4 regions of the Desulfosporosinus sp. Sb-LF genome follow, and region 1 is predicted to be linked to each of the others. Evidence: riboswitches for the same ligand, from Rfam matches in the RefSeq annotation. Region 1 holds a riboswitch; each other region holds the start of a gene.
The links. Region 1 has a riboswitch for lysine ahead of dapA (4-hydroxy-tetrahydrodipicolinate synthase). Riboswitches for the same ligand answer to the same signal wherever they lie in the genome.

Region 1 (4,218 bases):
TGAATAGAAGAAAAATACAAATAACATCCAATCCCTGTATTAACAACCCCGAGAAATAAAATCAGTATAATATTTGTACCGGATATAGAAATTGTCCCTTTGTGCATCAGCAAGGTGTAAAGAGTAACTACTGCACAGGCAGTAACAAGTTGAACGAGGGTAATTTCAAGTCCGTTAAGTTTTTCCACCTTTTTATTCGAAATTATCATTGTGGCATAAAGCAATGCAGAAATTATTCCACACATAAGTCCCCAAGACATACCCTCTGTTAAAAAATCCGAACCGTTGACGAACACCATACCCAAAGCAACCATGATAATACCGATCATTTTGCTTACTGTCATTTTTTCATGGAATATGAAAGGCGCAACTGCTATTACAATTACCGGCCCACAATAATATACAAGTGTTGCAGTACTGACACTAGTTAGCCGATAAGCCTCAAATAAAAATATCCAACTTAACCCCATAGAGATACCAGAACCCAGCAGATAGACCCATTGCCTTTTTATTTGCTCAAATTGTGGTCTTTTCCGCCCTAATATGAAAACGAGTCCTAATACCAAGCTGCCAATAATGGTTCTTGAAAATACAATTTCAGAACTGCTTAGCATAATATGACTGGCCACTATGCCATTTGAACCAAAAATGAGTAGAGACACTATATATTTCACATATGATTTCGTCATTTATTCTTGCTTCCCTTTCGTAGTAACCTAATAATACTTCTTTGGAAGTCCCTCTTTTTTTAGGCTGCCAGAGATACTTGTCTAAACCTTTCAGACAAATTACACTTTAAAGTCATGGGCACCCTTCCTTAAATAAAAAGGCCCCGCTATGAACGATGCCTAATGTGCCCAGAAATGCCGAAAAGTCCAGTATTGCTGGACTTTTAATTGCATCAATAGTTGAGTTATGTATTGAGATGATAAGGCTAAACCGCAATCTTTGATACAATTTAATGATGCACTCGGCTATTAAATAAAGGGGGTATTTGCATTTTTGAGTGTGCATTTTTGCGGGTTATAAGAAGAATGTGTCATAACTTTATGCACAAATCTCTAAAGTCCTGAGCGAATTAACTTCACCATATTAAATCTAAAAACCTTCCTTAAACGTTTAATCCATGTGTTCTCATAAGAGAGACCAACTTTTCACGGTTTGTATCCTCCATTGTTGTGAGAGGCAATCTGAGATAATCCTTGCAGAAACCCATAGCTGCCATAGCAGCCTTGACCGGAATAGGGTTTACTTCACAAAACAGTGCGTCTATAAGGGTATAAAGTTTACATTGCTGCTCTGCACTGCCGGCAATGTCACCATTAAAGAAACGGGTGCAAATCTCACGTGTCTGTGCAGGCATAATGTTTGAAAGTACAGAAATGCCGCCAACTCCACCAAGCGCCATAAGTGGAACTATCTGATCGTCATTGCCTGAATACAAATCAAGCTTGCCACGCACACGCGCCATCGTTTCAACAACTTTTGAAATGTTGCCATTTGCTTCTTTAATCCCTACTATGTTTTCGTGTTCAGCTAATACCTCGTAGGTTGCAGGCTCAATATTTATACCTGTCCTTGAAGGCACATTATAGAGAATGATAGGCTTTGTACTTTTGTCGGCAATTTGAGTAAACATTTTAATCAGGCCTTTTTGCGTAGCCTTGTTGTAATAAGGAGTAACTACGAGCATTGCATCCGCACCTGCTTCGCAGGCAAAACGAGTGAGGTCATGCGCATATTCGATGTCATTGCTACCTGTGCCCGCAATAATCGGCACTCTGCCTTCTGCGTGCTGAACTGCAAATGTAATTGCTGCTCTGTGCTCGGCGTCAGTTAGGGTCGACGCTTCACCTGTGGTTCCACAAATCACCAGAGCATCAATCTCTTCTGCAATTTGCCAATCGATCAATTTGCCAAACTGCTCATAATTAATTCCTGTTTCGTCCAGAGGAGTGATAAGAGCGGTGGCGATACCTTTGAAAACAGTGTTCTTTTTCATGTTAATTCCACGTCTCCTTTTATAAAAAAAATAGCTGACGGAATCAGCTACTAAATTACCTTATATGATTTTTCAATCATACTGTAATATAGATAGCTCTCCGCAAACGCGACAGTTGAACAAATCTTATTTTGTTCATCCAGCCAGTCCCCACGTAAAGGGGACCAACTTCGGCATCTACACCTTTCACCGAAGCTACGGTCTTACGTAAACCTTAACAACTTCGGGTACTGATTGTACGATGCACCTCTATCATTTTATTTAGTCTATTCATATTCCTTATACTTGTCAAGCCCAAATTAGAGGCACAAAGAGCGGTGCTGGACAGTATTTCACCAGTGCCGTATAAGTAAAATTAGTATACGACATAATTTGCTTACTTATCATTTTCTTTTTTAATCTGTTCTTCTATCTGCTGTTTTGCTTCTGGAGACAATGCATCCATTAGATAATTACGGTCTCTTCTCTGTATTTTCTGATATTCCTGATATATTCTTTTATTAGCCTCTTCGATCTCAGCCTTCAGTTCTCTGGCGGATAATAAGGCACATCCTGCCCCCCTGATAATGATCTGCTGTAAACCGTCTGACGTTGCAACTGTGATATTATATTTTTTTTGATTATCATGGGCAAATTTTTCAATATACTGGTCCGCCGTTTGAGCCTCCTTGGTATATACCATATGGATATTATGATAGTCGATTACTTCCTCAAGGTGCCCCTGAACACGGTAAGCATCAAATACAACGATAATCCGACATTTTCGAATCCCCTGATAATTACTTAAAGTATCAAGTAATTTCATCCTTGCGCCGTCCATATTATCATCTACAAGCTCTTTCAGCTCAGGCCATGCATGAATAATATTATAGCCGTCAACAAGGAGATACTCTTCTTGGGTTTCCTTCTGTCTGCCGACATAGGTAACTGGTTCATAATAACTTTCGAGGGCTGTCTTGCGTCTTTTCCAGACAGACTTCTTCCCTTGGTTCGCATAGAAGGTGTTATTGATAATTTGGTCAATCTCATCTAAACTGATCCACTTCTCTTCTTTGTATGGGGCCTGGTTTTGGGCTGTTTCTTTCGATAAATCGTCTTTTTTCTGAAGATAGCTTTCAACATGCATGTAGTCCTTTACTTTATCCCAATCCACCAAAAAGCCTGCACCATGTGCACAAAATACCGAAGCTGTCGGATTTCCTGTGTCTCTTTCAGAATCATATCCGATATTTTCTATGACCTCTAACCCATTATGGCATGGTTCGTACCCTTTCAGGCTACAAAACAACCTGCCAAGACCTTTGGTGTAGGCAACTACCTCTTTCTGATAATTCCTCATGGTAATAACAGGGGCGCTCCCCACAAGAACTGCCATCTCGCCATTTGTCTGTGATATTTCGTATGTGCCATGCATTTTCTCAATGTCAGTCATAGCTCTTCCAACCATTTTCACAGGCAGTTCCAGTTGAAAGGCATAATATGGCTCCAACAATATGGATTCTGCCTCCATTAAGCCCTGGCGCACTGCACGATAGGTAGCCTCCCTGAAGTCACCGCCTTCGGTATGCTTATTGTGCGCTCTACCTGAGACTAACGAAATTTTCATATCTGTAATCGCTGACCCTGTTAGAACTCCTTTGTGAGCTTTTTCTTCCAGATGAGTTAAAATGAGTCTTTGCCAGTTTCTACCTAAGCTATCCTCACTGCAGTCTACCCCAAATTGCAGACCACTGCCCGGCTCACCAGGCTCCAATAACAGGTGGACCTCCGCATAATGCCGTAATGGTTCAAAGTGCCCTACCCCTTCTACTACATTGGCAATCGTCTCTTTATACACAATCCTTCCAGCATCGAAGGCTACCTCAACACCAAAACGGCTTTGTATAAGGCTCTGTAAAATTTCAATCTGCACTTCTCCCATGATCTGTGCCTGTATTTCCTGTAACTGCTCATCCCAGACAATATGAAGTTCCGGCTCCTCTTCTTCAATCTGACGCAGCTTGGGAATCATCACTCTTGGGTCACAGCCTTCCGGAAGTATAATCTGATAGAACAGTACGGGTTCCAATACTGGTGTATTTGAAGCTTCCTCTCTCCCTAAGCCTTCTCCCGGTCTGGTTTGGCTGAGACCTGTTACTGCGAATAGAGAACCTGCTTCTATCTCATTCACTGCCTCGAATTTCTGTCCGGAATAGATACGAATTTGATTAACTTTC
Region 2 (4,218 bases), on a different contig from region 1:
GTAGCTCGTTAGTCGATTTGCCGACCTATGGAATGGCTATAGCAGCCTTTGGAGTACAGCGTTTTACCAAGATCGATACGCTGTGGATCATCATCGCCGGAGCGTTGGTGTCGCTGGTTATTTTCTAACAACACATTTGCCTACGGATTAAAGAATTGAGTAAAACGCAATGTCCAAATCAAAACGAAGGGCCCTGACTCAAGTAGATTTATTCCACTTAAGCCAGGGCCCTTTATGAACAAAAACTTATAACACCTGGTTCAGAAAACGTTTGGTTCTTTCATGTTTGGGATTCCCAAAAAACTCTGTCGGATGCCCTTCCTCGATCACTTTACCTTCGGAAAGCATGAGTACTCTATCCGCGACTTCTTTGGCAAAGCCCATTTCATGGGTCACTATAACCATAGTCATTCCGTCCTTCGCCAGATCTCGCATTACTGAAAGAACTTCCCCGACAAGCTCTGGATCTAAAGCGGATGTTGGTTCATCAAAGAGCATCACGTCCGGCTCCATGGCAAGGGCTCTGGCAATGGCAACCCGTTGCTTTTGCCCACCTGATAATTGTTCCGGATAATGTTCCGCCTTTTCTGCCAGGCCAACCTTCGCTAAAAGCTCTAAACCCTTTTTTCGGGTCTCAGCCTTATGCTTCTTCTTGACGTAGATGGGAGCTTCCATAAGGTTTTCGATCACGGTTTTATGGGGAAAAAGGTTAAAATGCTGAAACACCATGCCCATGTGTTCACGAATCATATTCAGATCGGTCTTATGCGGATTCACAAGCTGTCCGTTTATGCTAATTTGACCGCCATTAGGAATCTCTAAAAAGTTGAGACAACGCAAAAGTGTGCTTTTACCGGAACCACTAGGGCCGATGAGTACAACCACTTCATTATTCTTAACTTCCAGATCAACATCTTGTAGAACCTGAAGACTGCCAAACGACTTTTCTAATTTTGTCACTTTAATCATGCCACTGTCACCCTCCCTGCTTTTGAGGTATCAAGGCGGGCCTCAATCTTATTAAGAATAAAGGTAAAGATCAATACGAGAGCTAGATAGTAAAGTCCCACAACAAAATAGGTCTCAAAGGGCATGTAGTTTTCGCCCTGCGCAGATAAAGCGGTATTATATAGTTCTGTTACTGCGATATAGGCCACCAACGAAGAATCTTTAAGACCTATAATAAACTGGTTCCCCAAGGAGGGAATTGCTCTTTTAAAAGCCTGGGGAAATACAATTCGCCGCATTGCCAAAGGATAAGGCATTCCAAGTGAACGAGCCGCTTCCAGTTGACCTTTGTCAATGGATTGAATGGCCCCTCTAAAAATCTCCGCGATATAGGCCCCTGAATGGATACCTAGAGCTAGTGCCCCAGCCGTAAAATCCTGGAGTACCAAAACGCTGGAAATCCCATAGTATAGAAACATTAGCTGTACAATCAAGGGAGTACCACGAACTAAGCCAATATAAATATCCGCAATTTTTTGTAAAACTTTATTATGAGAAATTTTAAAAAACGCAAAGATTAAACCGATAAAGGTAGCAATAATCAATGAGACCGCAGTCAGAGAAACCGTAATACCAGTCGCCTTTATGAACGCCATCCCATGATGTTGAAAAATTGATGAGATATTGTGTAGGAAATTCATTCGTTTCGACCCCTTCAATATACAGTGCGCGATGAACGCGCACTGTAGTTACTTCAACTTGATTGGCATAAAGACTCTGGAAACTCGACAATTACTTCAAAACGTTATAGCCAAACCATTTGTCACTAATTTTTGCATACGTACCATCCGCTACCATACCTTTGATGGCGTCGTTTAATTTCTTCATGAGTTCTGGATTACCCTTGTTAATACCAATACAAATTTTATCTTCAGTGAGCACAGAGTCAATTGGTTTGAGCTTCAAACCTTGTTCTTTGATAGCCGATATCCCTACAATTTTATCGGTAATGACCGCATCAATTCGACCAGAGGGTAGATCCTGAAGAGCAAAAACGTCACTGGAGTAGGGCTTGATTTTGTCTGTGTACTTTTCCGCAAGGTCTTTCCAAGTGCTAGACTGAATAACTCCGATTACTTTACCTTTTAGATCGTCTTTAGTCTTGATAGTCGTGTTCCCTTCCGCAACAAAGATTTGAGCCCCAGAAATATAGTAAGGATCAGAGAAGTCGATTTGTTGCGCACGTTCTGGAGTAGCCGTCATACTTGCGATAATAGCATCATACTTGTTACCTTTGAGGCCTTGAATAATGGTTTCCCATGGATTCGTCACCGGATTGGGCTTTAATCCAATTCTTTTGGCTACCTCGTTTCCGATTTCTACGTCAAAGCCAACTAATTCCCCGTCTTTTTTATAGTTTAGCGGTTTGTAAAGTCCAGTCATAGCAAAGGTTAACGAGCCTTCTTGAATGGTTTTTACGGTTTGCGCTTGTGTGGTCGGTGTTGAGGCGCTTTCCTTAGCTGTTTGCGGTTTGGAGCCACATCCACTCAGCGATAGTAACATCATCCCCGCTATGGCAATTGCTACAACTTTTTTAACGTTCATTTTAGTTTTTCTCATTTCTTTTCATCCTCCCAAGTTATTCTGATTCTTGCATAACCTTAAACACACTTACAAAAATAAAAATCCCCCTTTTTGTTCGAAGGAGGATTAAGCACAAAGTAAGCACCTGAAAAGGTGACAGTTCATCCCCTGCGCCTAATACCTTCATCGAAGATAGCTCTCCACAGCGGATTGGCATGCCGGCTGTGACAGTCTTGCCCCTATTTGGAAACAATCCCAGCCCCTATACACAGCAACGTATAGAAACTTCGGCAACGTATCCTTTCGTTCACTTTCCATGGCTGTGCTGAGCCTCAAGCAAACTACTTTTATAAGCTGCGACCTCTACCTCACCTGAAAACTAGGCGAGGAAACTTATGGAATTCTAACATCTCGATTATAGTCTGAAATAAAGAGCAAATCAAGACTTGATTTGCTCTTATAAGTATGTATATTATATAATTTAACAGAATTCAACAAAAGTCGATACATAAAGGCTGATGATTTACGACAAGTACCTAGTAGCTTATTTGATGATAGAATGCGCTAAAAAAGGAGAACTATTTATATGTTAAAGTGTCTTGATGATGTATTGAAGATTACCAAAGAATTAGTTAAGGTTCCTAGCGTTGTTAATACTTCTGGTGAAAAGGATATGGCAACTAGCATCCATCATATGTTAGAAGCATTTCCTTATTTTGTTGCCAACCCAGAGCATTTGGTGTTAGCTCGCACTGTTGACGATGAAATCGAACGCTATAACGTGATTGCTTTTGTGCAAGGGACTAAAAAAGTATCGACCGATACAGTTATTTTAATGGGGCATCTTGATACTGTCGGAATTGACGACTATGCCCAGTTAAAAAATGTTGCGTGTAATCCTGAGGCATTAGAGACTGCATATAAGTCGGAAAAACTCCCGGCTATAGTTGAGCAACACTTAAACTCTGACAAATGGCTGTTCGGTCGCGGGGTCTTGGATATGAAAGGTGGCTTAGCCAGTCACATTTATTTGCTAAAACACTATTCAGAACACCCAGAGACCTTAGCCGGGAACCTCTTACTCATCGCGGAGTGCGATGAAGAGGACAGCTCCCACGGCATTCTTTCTGCTTTAAAGGTACTGAAACAATGGAAAGAGAGCTATCGTTTTCGTTATATTGCGGCAATCAACGCAGATTTTGTCTCCCCCAGGTATGATGGAGATAAAAATCGATATATCTACAAAGGAACCGTCGGAAAACTCTTGCCTTCCTTCTTCATTACTGGGAAGGAAACTCATGTTGGTTCTTGTTTCGAAGGACTTGATCCCAATTTTCTTGCTGCCGAACTCACTCGAGAAATTAACTACAACCCGTTCCTCAGTGACAAGGCCTATGGTGAGACACCTGCTCCTCCGGTCTCACTAAAGCAAACAGACTTAAAACCTTCCTATACCGTTCAAACCGCTCTGTCTGCTTACGTTTACTATAACTTCTTTATTTATTCATGGAGCCCAAAAGATGTCCTAGATAAGCTCAAACACCACGCAGAAATTGCTTTTGAGAGGGCTTTAGAGACTTTTATAGAACGTTATAAGGCTTATTGTGAACTAAGTGGGGAAACCTATCAGCCTATCCCTTGGGATGTGCGAGTGTTTACTTATGAGGAATTTCATCAGCAATTAAT
Region 3 (4,218 bases), on a different contig from region 1:
ACCGTTGGTGCGTATATTCGCAATGGTCGCATCTGCTTTGGACGAGGGATCATCACGGGTGACGGTCCGTACCGCGTCGGACTCAAGACGGAACTCGGCTGGGTTTACGCGGAAGGACTGACCGATTTTGAGATAGAGCAAGAAGCTCAGCTATTGCTTGCCGGTCATGATCAAGAGGGACGACTGGCTGTGTCGATGGAACTCAGTTTTTCTCCGTTTGAATTGTAAACTCGTCGCATCACCCGCTTTATACGGGTGTTTAGAGTTATCAGTGAAATTATGATTAACGTGGGAGGAATCATTCTTTGGAACAACATGTTCTCGTAATTTTCCCCCATCCAGACGACGAAACGTTTGGATGTGGCGGAACCATAGCGCTCTTCGCCAAATCAGGGGTTCCTGTCACTTATGTCTGTGCTACTCTGGGGCAAATGGGTCGTAATATGGGAAAACCGTTCTTTGCTACTCGAGAGTCGCTGCCGAAGATTCGGGAAGCAGAGTTAGCTGAAGCTTGTGAGGCGATCGGCATTCAACGTGTCATTAAACTCGGGTTACGGGATAAAACGATTGAATTTGAAGACCCAGATCTGTTGTGCGATAGGATTGAACGGACTCTCCGGGAGATTCGTCCAACCCTAGTCCTTACACACTATCCTGGCTATGCGGTGCATCCGGATCATAATGCTCTTGGAGAGGTTACGATCCGTGCTATTTCTCGTCTTTCCGTTCATGAGCGTCCTATCGTATATGCCCATGCTTTTGCACGCGACTGTGAAGGAGTGCTTGGACCACCGGATATCGTCAACGATATTTCATCCGTGTCAGAATTAAAGCTGGCTGCGGTGCAGGCCCATCGATCACAATCCCAAATGTTTCTGGCTCGTATCGCGAGTGAACCACTCAGGGAACAGTCCTCCAAAAACCAGTTCAGTCACATGCTCCAGAGCGAATCTTTCTGGACCTATCGTTTTTCGTAAGGCATCCTTAATGTTCATCTTATAGCCAAAACATAAGTATTTTATATGAGTTAAAATCAAAATCACCGAGTTGTCGTAATGTCCTGAGGGAAGCTTAAAATTGTATAAAAAGGCTGCCTTTTTGTGATGCCATAGACATCATTTTGAGACAGCCTCTTTAAATTTCAACAATTCATTTTAAGATTTAATCCTCTAAACCTGAAAAATCCAAGGTAGCAAAAAGGTCTTCAATCGTTTCCGCCCGCCGGATCATTTCAACACTACCGTCCATCTTGAGAAGTAACTCTGCCGAGCGTAATTTACCATTATAGTTAAATCCCATAGCATGACCATGTGCTCCCGTATCATGGATAACGGCAATATCATCAATATCCATTCTGGGTAATGCCCTATCTATCGCAAATTTGTCGTTATTTTCACACAAGCCCCCTGTAACATCATAAATGTAATCACACGGCCAATCTTCTTTCCCCATCACCGTTATGTGGTGATAAGCCCCATAGAGCCCGGGGCGCATTAAGTCGGCCATACAGGCATCTAACCCTACATAATTTTTATATATTTCTTTCTTATGCAATACTTTAGTTACTAAATAACCATAGGGACCCAAGATCATCCGTCCGCTCTCCATGGCGATTTTCAAAGGGTCCAATCCCTTATCCACAATCAATTTATCGTAAGTGCTCTTTATCCCTCTACTTACAGCCTCCAAGCTAACTGGTTCTTGTTCTGGTCGATAAGGGATTCCAATACCCCCGCCCAAATTAACGAATTCAATTCTTATTCCTAACTTCTCGTATATTTCCCCTATAAGCTTAAACATCATACTGGCAGTCTCAATAAAATACTTAGAATCAAGTTCATTGGATATAATCATCGTGTGGATCCCGAAGCGTTCTACTCCCTTTTCTCGGGCAATTTGATAGGCTTCAAAGATTTGAGCCTTTGTTAAACCATATTTAGCGTCAGCTGGTTTACCAATAATCGCATTTCCCCCATCGCGCAAACGACCAGGATTATAGCGAAACGAAATGATTTTAGGCATACCGAGATATTTTTCTAAATAATCGATCTGAGTTATGTCATCGAGATTAATGATTGCGCCTAATTCTTTGGCCTTTTTATATTCGTGAACAGGAGTATTGTTCGAGGAAAACATAATATTTTCGTCAAAAATTCCGGCCTTTTCAGCTAAAATAAGTTCTGCCATTGAACTACAGTCTGCTCCGAATCCTTCCTCACGCAAGACTTTAAGGATATATGGGTTAGGTGTTGCTTTAACTGCAAAATACTCTTTGAATTCAGGTGCCCAACTAAAAGCTTCAATTAACTTACGGGCATTTTTCCGAATGGCCCGTTCATCGTAAATATGAAACGGTGAACCGTATTGCTCGATCATTGTCTCCAGCTGTTCCTTGGTAAAAGGTAATACTTTCTCTGCCACTAATGTTCTCCTCCTATTTCAATGATTTATAAATAATAAAAAAGCAGTCTAAAGAGCGCACTCCTAAACTGCTTAAGTATCTAAGCGAATCTTTAAGAGATAGTGCTCCACCCAACGTCTAGGTGACAGTTATGTACATATTAAATACACAACCAGTAAAAGTCCTTATACCGCAGCCTTTTACTTCGGCAATCATTCCTTTCGGCACACCTCATAGCTGGATCGCTTAGTGTGCTTAGTCTTAATAACTGCACCTCTATCATAATTATCAAGTTGTTATATTATGCAACAATGTTTAAATAAATGTCAATCCATTCTCGTTCGGATGCATTTTTAATCTACAAAAAGCGTTGTAAAACTGTTGTTGTATACATTGATAAGGCCTTTGTCCGTTATCCTAATTTCGGGAATCACAACAAGCGACATCAGCGACATGGTCATAAAGGGCGAAGCAAGCGGGGATCCGAGAGCTGCCCACGCATCGGAAAGCTCACCGAGAGCATTAGCAACCTCCTGCGCAGATAAATCGCTCATTAGTCCGGCTATCGGCATTTTTAAAAGTGCGAGAACCTTTTCACCTTGGACCGCCGTCATGCCACCGGAACATTCAACTAATGTATTCACCGCAAAAGCCATATCGACGTCATTCAACCCCAGCACAATCAGGTTGTGGGCATCATGCGCGTAGGTTGACGCAACCGCGCCCTTTTTCAGACCAAAGCCATGAACAAAACCAACGCTTATTCCACCATCCGGCTTATGCCTGTTAATGACCGCAACCTTGCAGATGTCTTTTTCTGTTGCAAGCTCAACTTCTCCGTTTCTAACCGGCAGAGCTTCAACTATTTCGGTCGTCAGTACATTTGAGTCATGAACGCCGATCACCCTTACCCTTGCGGTCTCCGCGCCGAGGGGTGCTTTGACAATAAAGTCGTCAGGCAAAAAAATCCGGGTTATTTTCACCGAAGTTTTAAGCTGCTCCGGATATTCATAGCCTCCAACAGGCACGATGAGGCTGCCCTTTTCCGCCACAAGCTCCCCGTTAATGATCACTTTTTCAACTCTGACCTGACCCAAGTCGCTCAAAATGTTGATGTCAGCAAAACGGCCCGGTGAAATCGAACCGATATCGCGTTCCATGCCGAAGCAGCAAGCGGTGTTAAGAGTTGCCATCTGTATTGCCGTCACTGGCCGCACACCCATGGAAACTGCGAGGCGAATAATATAATCCATGTGCCCGCGCTTTATGATGGTGTCTGCATGTAGATCATCGGAAACTAGCAGAGCAAGTCTCGTATCAATTTCGTGCTCCGTAATTGCCTTAATCACTTCGGGAAGGTCATCCCATGCAGAACCTTCCCGGATCATTGCATACATTCCAAGTCGCATCTTGGCAAGAGCTTCACGCGCACTGGTAGATTCATGGCAACAATTGATTCCTGATGCAATATAGGCATTTAATGTAGCGCCTGTATCCGTCAGCGGGAAATGGCCTGTTACCGTCTTGCCCGCCTCAAGCGTTTTCTCTACCTTCTCGCAGGTTTGCGGGTCACCACACAAAATGCCGGTATAACTCATCATCTCACCAAGTCCCACAACGCCTTCCAAGTTCATCGTGTTTTGTATATCCTGTGGCGTTATTGTACTGCCTGTATTTTCAAGGCCAGGCGACGCAGGTACACAGGATGGTATGGTTGTAAAAACGCGCAGGGGCGTTGCTGCCCCATCTTTCATCATGGCAACCATACCGTCAAGGCCCGCGACATTTACAATCTCATGTGGGTCCATAAATATTGA
Region 4 (4,218 bases), 250 kb from region 1:
TCACAAGGACACTACCGCAAACTAAGCTGATTCCAAGAAAAAAACCAAGAAGCATGGGTCTTTTGTATGCCTTGTAGACCCGGAGAATCGTTTTGCTATCTTTCTTTTTCTGCATCCGAGCCCACTCCTTGCAAATACTTTTTCTTTAGCATCAGACAATCTCCGCAGAAATATTCTAGGTTTTAACTAACTTTTTTAGAAAAAAATAACTCCCTCGTCGCTTTTTAAACGAAGGAGCTATTCAGATTCGACACCCACTAGATTCTCTATGAGTCTAAAAACAGGATTTACTCCTTCTTTCAACTTCGCGCCATATAATCTTGCTACATCCATTAATAATAAAGGTAGCACTCAAGAATATTTTACATATAATGTAAATATAAGGAGGGGTCCTACATGTACTTTCTTAAAACAATATTCTCCAAGAAAACTTCAACCCAATTTTTAGACACAATCCCAGCTGAATCCAAAATTACTTCTAACGATTCTCTTGAAAATACTTCTGAACCACTTGATATTTCTACGCCTAGTAATCTTATGAGGAAATTTTTCCACAAACGAACTTCATCCCCTTGGGAATCTCCAGAAAATCCTTATGACAACGAAACTTGGGCACCAGAAACTGAATCTGTGGGGCTCTTCCGCAAACACAGGGTCAATTCTGAGGAGTAGCCTACCTATGCCCATCCATAGCAATAGGTAGAGGCTGTGTCTGATTATGCACGGCCTCTCTTTGTCATAGGATTAAGAAACGAGTTGCCCAAACTAGTAATTTTATCGAAAAGGGGGGCTAACATTGAATCCCGGTCACACCCGTGGCTATACACCGGTATTACGAGGTCCTCTACTCTTCCATCAAAATTCCCTGCCTTCTTCTCCGACAACTCACCCTACTCGCCCTACTCAGCAAGTTTCCGGTCCACAGCCAACAAATTTGTTTCTCCCTCATCCTTCTCCCTATACGCTTCAGTCCAGATTCACTCATCCATCATCATTGCCTGTCTATCCTCAATACCTCCCATACTATCCCGCGGTTCCTAGCCGTTCGGCTTCTTCAATGATCCCTTTCTCTTCTTATACTATTTCTCCCCTTTCTTGTGCACCCACGGTCTCCTCTCGAGGATTATCCCTAATTTTAATTGCAACTCTTATATTAGTTGCTCTTGATCTAGTGATTGTTCGTCCGCAAAGACGATAAACGAAAAAGAGTCCGTAGGCATCATACAACGCACACGGACCCTTTTCTTCATTCCTTATAATACTATCGACTTGCCATTTTCAAATAGTTCAACCGTGCAGGCAAAACATCATTTCGCAGCAAATCCGAATGCGTTTCACGTTTCACGATCACATCTGCATAACCTTCCTCCACGAGAACCACTCCTGGCCGAGTAAGACGATTATAATTTGATGACATGGAATAGTTATAAGCACCAGTACAAGAAACAGCGAGTAGGTCACCAGCTTTGGCTTTAGGTAACTCGATGTCCCAAATTAGCATATCACCTGACTCACAACACTTTCCGGTAACGGAAACAGTTTCGGTTGTTTCTTCCACTGCTTGGTTGGCTAGAACCGCCTCATAACGGGCTTGATACAGCGCAGGCCTCGGATTATCTGCCATGCCACCATCAACTGCAACATATTTTCGAACTCCAGGAATCTCTTTTATAGAACCTATAGTGTACAAGGTAGTTCCGGCCGTCCCGACGATTGAACGGCCTGGTTCAACAATAATTTTAGGACGCGGGAAATTCCGTTTTCGACAGGCATCCTCTAAAGCGTCTTCAACCGTTTTAGCATAGTCTGAAATCTGCGCGGGATCATCCCCAGTCGCGTAATAAATCCCAAATCCTCCACCGAGATTCAATTCCTGAAGAAGGAAATCTGTTCGTCCATTGATATCTGCCATATAGTTAATCATGATCTGAACTTCATGTCTGAAAGAATCTAGTTCAAAGATTTGCGACCCGATATGAGCATGAATCCCTTTGACAACGAGATTGGAGTAGGACAATGCTAAATCAAACGCTCGATCTGCTGTACCATCTGGCAATGTAAAACCAAATTTCGAATCAATCTGACCAGTCTGAATGTACTCATGGGTATGTGCCTCAATTCCCGGTGTTACACGAAGGAGGATATCTACTCGAAGATTCAATTCTTGGGCCAGATCATTTAATACACTCATCTCATAAAAATTATCCACGACAATTCGCCCAACCCCAGCTTTGATAGCCATTGTTAATTCTTCTCGGGATTTATTATTGCCATGAAAATAAATTCGTGCCACTGGAAAATCAGCTTGAAGTGCCGTATAGAGTTCTCCTCCAGAAACAACATCTAAGCCCAGTCCTTCACTATCAATAATCCGACACATAGCCAGCGTTGAAAACGCTTTGGAAGCATAAATAACTTCCGCATTTTCTAAGTCTTCAACAAACGAACGGTAATACTGTCGGCAAATATCCCGCATATGCGCCTCATCCATAATGTAGAGCGGTGTTCCAAATTGTTTTGCCAATTCCACCGTGTCACATCCACCAATTTCTAAATGTCCCTGCTCATTCACTCTTTGTGTACCGTGCAACTTCATTTTTCTTCCTCCCTATTCCTAAAAATCAATCTTACATTCCAAAAAATAAAAACGGCAACAGAAGGAGGTCCTCCGTTACCGTACACTATGCACGCTACAATGACCCTCTTCTCTGTTGGGAGTAGTTCTCCACACGATGACTCTAAGCATCGCGTGACAGTCCTGCAGTTCTTCACTACAGACCCAGCGCCAAAAATTGCGGCTTTTTGGGCTTCGGCGAAATCCCCTTTCCTATGGGTTCATCAGTTTCCGCAACTTTCTCCACAGTACTCTTGTCATTCGCGCCTCTACCACACCTCCAAAGAGATGAGGCATTATATAATTGCCATTAATGATACCAGATTTCTTCAAAGAGGTCAATATTCTCCAAACATTTGTTTTCCCAACTACATTAGGCACCTTTTACTAGACCTAATACTGCAGCTCCAATGGCACCAGCGGAGCTACCAAGTTCTGCTGGAATTATTCGCACGTTATGAATGGGATTGACCATTACTCTTCGTAACATTTCTTGCTGAGCAGGGATAAACAACGCATCCCCTGCTAAAGCCATTCCTCCTCCAAGGACGACACATTCTGGATTAAACAAATTGACAAGATTAGCAAGCCCAATTCCCAAGAATCTTCCAGCCTCTTGGAGCACAGCAACAGCGACCGAGTCCCATTCTCGTGCAGCATCTGCAACCTTAATTCCATCCAGAGGCTCCTTTAAAGCTGTTGGAATATTGAACCTTTGAGCGTGTTCTAGCGCGCATCGTGCATGCCTTACGATCGCTGAACCAGAAGCAAGCGTTTCCCAACACCCTGTATTTCCACAGCCGCATTGCGCCCCACCAACTGGGATAATCGTCATATGTCCAACTTCACCTGCAGCTCCACATGTTCCTCTCAATAATTCCCCTCGTACAAAAATCCCTGAACCAATACCCGTTCCTAATGCAATGCAAATCGAATCATCCGTGCCACGTGCAGCCCCAAATGACCTTTCAGCTAAAGCCATACAACGTACATCGTTTTCCAAGAGCACCGGAACCGCCAAATTCTCTTGGACCGGTGCTATGACATCGACATCGGTCCATCCTAAATTCGGACAATTTCGGGCAATCCCGCGTTCAGCATCTACAATTCCAGGCAGCCCGATGCCTACCGACATAATCAAGGAATCTTGCTGGATCCACACTTGGCTAGCCGTTAACACCTCATGTAATATTTCGGAAGCCCTACGCGCTGGATTTGTCTTCATTCTCTGCTCCCTGATCAATTTCCCATCAGCAGTAACAACTGCGTAAACAATATTTGTTCCGCCTATATCAATGCCCAAATAATGCCTCTCTGTCACCCTAGCCTCTCCCCCTTCGATCAAAAAACCGCCACTTCACTCATTACTTTTACTCGTATATTTATCTTTCCTCACTATATGCAGTTTTCGACTAAAGATTAGGAAGAAACAAGACGGTATTAAATCCTTCGGAATGAAAGAAAAGAGAACCTTTCAGTTCTCAAAATGCCTCTATACACTTTTTATGCTCCCCGTTGTCCTCCCTTAAGTTCTTTGATACCAGTACGAATATCCGCACTAACATCCACCGACCACTTTCCACACCGATCTCCCCACCGCGCCA

Region 2: it holds a riboswitch for lysine, as region 1 does, so the genes downstream of both, E4K68_RS13415 (ABC transporter substrate-binding protein) here and dapA (4-hydroxy-tetrahydrodipicolinate synthase) in region 1, are expected to answer to the same signal.
Region 3: it holds a riboswitch for lysine, as region 1 does, so the genes downstream of both, lysA (diaminopimelate decarboxylase) here and dapA (4-hydroxy-tetrahydrodipicolinate synthase) in region 1, are expected to answer to the same signal.
Region 4: it holds a riboswitch for lysine, as region 1 does, so the genes downstream of both, lysA (diaminopimelate decarboxylase) here and dapA (4-hydroxy-tetrahydrodipicolinate synthase) in region 1, are expected to answer to the same signal.

Annotation. Positions count from the first base shown of each region.
Region 1 is NZ_SPQR01000001.1:415,646-419,863, reverse strand. It holds gene E4K68_RS02065 (DMT family transporter) at 1-689, opposite strand, end outside; gene dapA (4-hydroxy-tetrahydrodipicolinate synthase) at 1,112-2,002, opposite strand; lysine riboswitch at 2,088-2,262, opposite strand; gene E4K68_RS02055 (TetM/TetW/TetO/TetS family tetracycline resistance ribosomal protection protein) at 2,379-4,218, opposite strand, start outside.
Region 2 is NZ_SPQR01000008.1:106,458-110,675, reverse strand. It holds gene chrA (chromate efflux transporter) at 1-128, shown strand, start outside; gene E4K68_RS13425 (amino acid ABC transporter ATP-binding protein) at 247-969, opposite strand; gene E4K68_RS13420 (amino acid ABC transporter permease) at 966-1,649, opposite strand; gene E4K68_RS13415 (ABC transporter substrate-binding protein) at 1,741-2,568, opposite strand; lysine riboswitch at 2,718-2,906, opposite strand; gene E4K68_RS13410 (M20/M25/M40 family metallo-hydrolase) at 3,119-4,218, shown strand, end outside.
Region 3 is NZ_SPQR01000004.1:177,103-181,320, forward strand. It holds gene E4K68_RS07280 (YojF family protein) at 1-228, shown strand, start outside; gene bshB2 (bacillithiol biosynthesis deacetylase BshB2) at 306-977, shown strand; gene lysA (diaminopimelate decarboxylase) at 1,162-2,421, opposite strand; lysine riboswitch at 2,514-2,688, opposite strand; gene ade (adenine deaminase) at 2,755-4,218, opposite strand, start outside.
Region 4 is NZ_SPQR01000001.1:164,971-169,188, reverse strand. It holds gene E4K68_RS00855 (LCP family protein) at 1-115, opposite strand, end outside; gene E4K68_RS00850 (hypothetical protein) at 397-672, shown strand; gene lysA (diaminopimelate decarboxylase) at 1,262-2,596, opposite strand; lysine riboswitch at 2,711-2,894, opposite strand; gene E4K68_RS00840 (ROK family protein) at 2,988-3,935, opposite strand; gene E4K68_RS00835 (acyl-CoA dehydratase activase) at 4,118-4,218, opposite strand, start outside.